Regions from separate parts of the Vibrio sp. 1078-1 genome, predicted to be linked through region 1. Evidence: predicted binding sites of a transcription regulator. Region 1 holds the regulator's gene; each other region holds the start of a gene.
The links. Region 1 encodes CRP, which controls carbon source genes, mostly activating them, when cyclic AMP is high. Its sites were predicted from a motif close to TGTGANNNNNNTCACA; they were not measured.
Positions count from the first base shown of each region.

Region 2: a site for CRP is predicted at 1,220-1,235, ahead of recB (exodeoxyribonuclease V subunit beta). Genes of this name have one in related genera too.
Region 3: a site for CRP is predicted at 765-780, ahead of gltB (glutamate synthase large subunit). Genes of this name have one in related genera too.

Region 1 covers NZ_JAWOWM010000023.1:16,133-18,412, reverse strand. The annotation lists gene R7190_RS23630 (DUF1338 domain-containing protein) at 1-499, shown strand, start outside; gene crp (cAMP-activated global transcriptional regulator CRP) at 636-1,268, opposite strand; gene R7190_RS23620 (phosphoribulokinase) at 1,509-2,280, opposite strand, start outside.
Region 2 covers NZ_JAWOWM010000008.1:68,751-71,030, forward strand. The annotation lists gene recB (exodeoxyribonuclease V subunit beta) at 1-1,101, opposite strand, end outside; gene recC (exodeoxyribonuclease V subunit gamma) at 1,428-2,280, opposite strand, start outside.
Region 3 covers NZ_JAWOWM010000004.1:445,859-448,138, reverse strand. The annotation lists gene R7190_RS11935 (TIGR01212 family radical SAM protein) at 1-485, opposite strand, end outside; gene gltB (glutamate synthase large subunit) at 1,037-2,280, shown strand, end outside.

The DNA.
Region 1 (2,280 bases):
AGTTGAAGAGTGCTCGCCTGAGCTACAAGAGATTGTGAAAAATTTGGTGGCACAAGTCGATGCTGACAAGCTGAACGATAGCGCATTCTTACATGGTGGACGCTTGTGGGATTTAAGCTTTGCTGATTACCAAACGTTGGCTAAAGAAAGTGAGTACGCATCTTGGCTTGCGGCGCATGGTTACGGAGCAAACCACTTCACGGTGAGCGTTAACCAACTCAATGAATATGAAGAAGTGAAGCAGGTAAACGATCATCTGCGTACCGCTGGGTTTACCATTAATGAAAATGGTGGTGAAGTGAAGGGCACTCCTGAGGTGTTGCTAGAGCAGTCATCGACCATGGCAGATAAAGTAGCGGTTCGTTTTAGCGAAGGCACTGAAATTATCCCTGGCGGGTTTTATGAATTTGCTAAGCGCTATCCGATGGAAAATGGTGATTTGTACCCAGGTTTCGTGGCCGCTTCAGCTGACAAAATCTTTGAAAGTACGAATGGCTAAGTTTTAGGGTTAACCTGTTAAGCTTACTCATTAGTGTTCGCTGCACCCTATCTTATTTGGTCATGAGTAAATAAAAAGCCACCAATGTTGCCATTGGTGGCTTTTATAATTTTGTTCGTGTCACTCTAGTTTGAGATTAACGAGTACCGTAAACCACGATGGTTTTACCGTGAGCAGAGATTAGGTTCTGCTCTTCTAGCATCTTCAAAATACGACCTACTGTCTCACGAGAACAGCCAACAATTTGACCGATTTCTTGACGAGTGATCTTGATTTGCATGCCGTCTGGGTGAGTCATTGCGTCTGGTTGTTTTGCAAGGTTCAGAAGCGTCTGAGCGATACGACCAGTTACGTCTAGGAACGCCAGGTCACCCACTTTTTGGCTAGTTACTTGAAGACGACGAGCCATCTGCGCAGAAAGACGCATTAGGATGTCTGGGTTTACTTGGATAAGCTGACGGAACTTCTTGAAAGAAATTTCAGCAACTTCACAAGGAGATTTAGCACGAACCCAAGCTGTGCGCTCTTGGTCTTCCTCGAATAGACCAAGTTCACCAATAAAGTCTCCTTGGTTTAGGTAAGAAAGGATCATCTCCTTACCTTCTTCGTCTTTGATAAGAACCGCAACAGAACCTTTAACGATGTAGTACAAAGTTTCTGCCTTTTCGCCCGCGTGAATTAGCGTGCTCTTTGAAGGGTACTTATGAATATGACAGTGTGAAAGAAACCACTCTAATGTTGGGTCGGTTTGAGGTTTACCTAGAACCATAATATCTCACTTCCTCTGCAGGGTACGCTTGCGCTATCCATATTTTAGCTAAGCCTGAATTAGGCCTACTAGAATAAGAGCACTTTTTATATGCTGCAAGCTCTCTTGTGTTTCGGTAAGAAATAGTATCCTTTTTCGAAAACGATTTCTTGATTTTAATCGTGCCATGATTGAGATTTTGTAAGCAAAACTGTGCACATGATCACGGTATGAAAAGTAAACATCTTCGCAGGCAGGTTTTTAGCCAATTTTCCCTGTTTCGATGAGCTGTTGTAGGATAGGCCGAACTATGAGCTCCATTGCAAAGCTCATCTTACCGCCGGGTACGACAATCGTGTTGTGGCGTGACATGAATGAGCCATCAATCATGGCCAGCAGATATGGGAAGTCGACATTCTTGATACCGCGTAGGCGAATCACCACAAAACTCTCATCCAAACTAGGGATGCCTTTTGCATTAAGTGGGTTGGAAGTATCAACGGTCGGTACGCGCTGGAAGTTGATGTGAGTACGAGAAAACTGCGGAGTGATATAGTTGAGGTAATCGTCCATGGATCGCACGATTGAGTCCATTACCGCTTCACGCGAATGGCCGCGATCGCGAGTGTCACGTACGAATTTTTGTATCCACTCTAAGTTCACAATCGGCACCATGCCGATTAAGAAATCCACATGTTGAGCAACATTAACATCGCCATCGACCACGCCACCATGTAACCCTTCATAAAACAGAACGTCGCTGTTTTCGGGTAAGTCTTGCCACGGTGTAAACGTGCCTGGCATTTGATTGTAGGGAACCGCTTCGTCAAACGTGTGCAGATAACGGCGCACGCTGCCAGTGCCGTCATGCCCGAACTTACGGAAAAACTCTTCTAATCCCGGGAAGTCATTAGCTTGTGGGCCAAAGTAGCTAATGTGTCGACCTTGCTCGCGGGCTTTGCGGATTTCGATGTCCATTTCTGGGCGAGTAAAGCGATGGAAGCTATCGCCTTCAACCCATGCGGGTTTAACG
Region 2 (2,280 bases), on a different contig from region 1:
CAAATCATCGAAAGAGAGCCACTGTTTTTGATTTTTCGCGTTAGCCAGCATCACTCGACAATGTTCAATTGCATGAGCAAGCAGTGGCGCTTTTAAGCTGATTGGGTTGGCAAGAAATGTTTCAATGACTTCAAATACTGCATGCTGCGGCGCACTGCCTTTCGGTGTTTTTTCCAACAAGACGTTTTGCGCGAATTTCTCCAGCTTGTCTGGATAATCGTAACCTGTAGTTTCCGTTGCCGCCCAAGCGTTTACCGCCTCCAACCACGTCGGCAGAGACTTTTTGGTATAGCTACGTTTGTTAATATCTGAATCTGAAATTAGCGTTAAGAAGTCATCTTGGCTTTCTCGCCACTGTGCTTTTAATCCATCAATTTTTTTCAGATTTTCAGTATGAAGATCAGCCAAACTGCCTTTCATTGCTGGAACAGAAAGGCTTAACGGCGCACCGGTTAAGTAATTGCTGATGTCAGACAACAACGCAGATGGAGAGCCCCATAGCTGGCGGATTTCTCCCGCCAAAGTAAATGGCAATGGGTAGAAATTGCGGCGCCAGTAATCGGCTACAACTTGCGCTTTTAGGTGACTTTCATCGGTCACAAACTCGTTATTAAATCGGCTGCCAGATTCAAACGCATTTTGCGTTAGCATACGTTGGCAAAAACCGTGAATGGTGTAGACCGCCGCCTCGTCCATCTGACGCTCTGCCTGCAATAAAATTTCTGCGGCTTGCTTGTGATCGTCAAACTCATTAAGCAAAGGTTGGATCACCGGATCGGAACTCTGTCCACGCGCAAACGCGATTCGCGCATCATGGATTCTTGCCCTGATACGATCGCGTAATTCCGCAGTTGCCGCTTCGGTAAAGGTTACGACCAGAATTTGGTCGACCGTAAGCGGTACGCGATGCCGAGTTTCCGCGCTGCCGTGACCAAGCAAAAGGCGCAGATATAAACCTGCAATAGTGAAGGTTTTACCTGTACCTGCTGATGCCTCGATTAACCTCGCACCATGCAGAGGAAACGTCATCGGTTCTAGTGGCGTTGGTTGAGGTTGCTCTGTGCGGTCTAACGTATGTAGAGGACACTCTGCACCTGACATTTGATCCATAACGCTGAATCTCTCCGGATTATTTACTAGGACGTATCACCTAATAAATGTGATCTATAGTTAAAAATTCTATTAATATGTTTAACAAGTTGGATAATTTAGAGCTTTGTGAGATCTTTCTCACGGTTATCCATAAGACGTACCGTTAGTATGCGCCCCACGAGATAAGCCAAACCTTTTGGCGGCACAACTCAAATGAATTAAACAAAAGTATCATGGTCCCTCTGACCTTGTGGCCGTACAGCGAACGCCCTACAAAAAATAATGATTTTCTGGCGGCCACCCTACTCTTCCTTCTCTTTATCCAACTGTCTTTTTTACGCTTTTACGTCATCAGTGTCTTGAACCGCTAAGCGCGCACCTTGCAAAACTAATGCTGTCAGCAAACGAACTTCTGAGGCCAACTCATCATTCCAAGCAGGCCAAATTCGAGAGATGTACGCATTACTGCCTTCGCCCGGGCTCATGAAGCCATCATTGAATGCGTCAGCCATTTTCTTCAAAGATTTCTCTTCGTCATCTACCCACTGACCGCGGCTAAAGCCCGCTTCAACACAAGCCAACGCCGTTTTCGGGAAATAAGGCAAAGGCTTAGTCATGCCTTCGAAGAACAAGCGAACCAATTCAGTCAGTAGCTGTTTGGCATACTGCACATCGGCAATTTCTGGGTAGATCAAATGCAGCGCGCCTTCTTTACGATCGTAGCCAATCAGATGAGTTTTCTTGGCATAACCCGACGCCGACATGGCAAGGTGATCGATCCACGCTGCAAGGTAATCCTGCGAGCGAATCTTACCGCTTCGGTAACGAATCAACCCAGATTGGTAACACTGGGTTAGCCAACCTGTTAGGCGAACGTTTTTCTCTTCGCCTTCATTTCGCTCAAACAAAGAGTCAAACGTCAGGTCGATTTCCAAATCGTCTTGAGGCGCACCAGATAAAAACGCCAGTTTATCCACCAGCTCTTCCGCCTGAACTCGGTTGGTTTCAAACTCGATATCACCAAACGCCCCCACCGGCAGTTTGCCTTGCGCGCGCTGTTGACTCATAAAGTGTTTAAGCACCTCTGTTTTTTTCTCTGGCTGCATCAATGTCGCTTCAAGCAAGGTTTCTAACAGCTCATCACGCATTTGATAGCTTTCCAAACCACCTAAAACAAAGGGTTCGTCG
Region 3 (2,280 bases), on a different contig from region 1:
TCATGACCACGATTGATACGTTTTAGGGTGTCATTGTTGGCGGTTTGAAGACCTAGTTCTAGCCAAATTTCATAACCTTGCTGTACATAGCCCGACAGTAAATCCAATACCGCATCAGGGACGCAATCAGGACGCGTCCCCACACAAAGACCAACCATGTCTGCAGCCTTTAGTGCTTCCTCATACATGTTTTTGAGAACTTGTACTTCGGCATAGGTACTGGTGTAGGCCTGAAAATAAGCGAGATATTTTTTCGCTCTGTGAATTTCACCTGCGCGATCTTTTAACTGTTCGTGAATGCTTTTTATCTGGACTTCTTCATCTGCAAACGAAGCCACATTGCAAAATGTACATCCTCCCCGCCCAATCGTGCCATCGCGGTTAGGGCAACTAAATCCACCGTGCAATGTTAACTTATGAACCTTTTCACCGTATCGACGCTGAAGATCTTGGCCGATTGTATTGACCAACTCATGTAACTGCATAAATTCTCACCAACAATAAATCGTAATCAATCTCACTACGATCTGTGTAAATAAATTACATCCCTGCAAGAAAAAACACACAATATTAATCAATTCAAACACCCACCATGCGGGTCAAAATCAATAAACTTGCATAATTAAAGACAAAAATCGTTCATGTTGCGTAAATGTTAAACTAAAAATGCATAATTAAACGAAAAAATTGGGTCACAACGCCGACTTTTTCATTGCATTCTGAAGTGACAAAATTGTAGGATACTTACACAACCCCGTTATTTTTGTGACTTTTATTACAAAGCACACTGCGGGATTTGTCGGTGTTATCCCACTCCTACCTATATAAATCACTAGATAGTGATAATAAATAAAGGGATACCACCAAGGATTGTTTTTCTCGCAAAACTTTTCCTGCGAGATACGGAAAGGAATCAAGACCGGTCAACCTAGATCGGTGGCGATAATAAATATAAAGGACAAGACGTAATCAATAGTCTAGGTAGTATTTGCTGCCCGGTACTTTTGCGTCGACATTGAACTGGAAGGATGTATCTATGGTAGATAGAGAGCAAAATCCACAGGGTCTGTACACTCCGGAACTGGAGCATGACGCTTGCGGTATCGGTTTTGTTGCTCACCTTAAAAACCGTAAATCTCATGAAGTAGTGACTCAAGCATTGGATATGCTGGCTCGCATGGAACACCGTGGTGGTCAAGGTTGTGACCCATGCAGCGGTGACGGTGCGGGTATCTTGCTACAAAAACCTCATGAATTCCTATTAGAAGAAGCCGTTAAGCTAGGCATTAAACTGCCTTCGTTTGAAAAGTATGGTGTTGGTGTAGTTCTTTTCCCGAAAGACGAATACAAACGCGAGCAATGCCGTGACATTCTAGAACGTAACGCACAACGTCTAGATCTTGAAGTTATCGGCTACCGCGTATTGCCAACCGATAACTCAATGATCGGTGCAGACCCACTAAGCACAGAGCCTCAGTTTGAGCATGTGTTTATCTCTGGTGGCCCGGGCATCACACCTGAAGAGCTAGAGCGCAAACTGTACGTACTTCGTAACTATACTGTACGTGTTTGCCTAGAAAGCGTTTCGAACATTGGTGACGACTTCTACATTAACTCCATGTCTTACAAGACATTGGTGTACAAAGGTCAGTTAACTACCGAGCAAGTACCTCAGTACTTCCTTGATCTACAAAACCCGACCATGGTGACTGCACTGGCACTGGTACACTCTCGTTTCTCTACCAATACCTTCCCGAAATGGCGTCTTGCACAGCCTTTCCGTTACATTGCCCACAACGGTGAAATCAATACAGTTCGCGGTAACTTGAACTGGATGAAAGCCCGTGAAGCAATCCTAGAATCAGACCTGTTTACTCAGGCTGAAATCGACATGCTTCTTCCAATCTGTCAGGAAGGCAGCTCGGATTCATCTAACTTCGATATGGCACTTGAGCTCCTAGTTCTTTCTGGTCGCAGCCTGCCACACGCATTGATGATGATGATCCCGGAAGCATGGCAAGAAAACAAAAACATGGATCCTAAACGTCGCGCGTTCTATCAGTACCACGCGAACATCATGGAACCATGGGATGGTCCTGCTTCAGTATGTTTTACTGATGGTGTTCAAGTTGGTGCGACACTAGACCGTAACGGTTTGCGCCCTTCTCGCTACACAGTGACCAAAGATAACTTCCTAGTGATGGCATCTGAATCTGGTGTTGTGGATATTGAACCAGAGAACGTAGAGTTCCGTGGTCGTCTACAACCGGGTCGTATCTT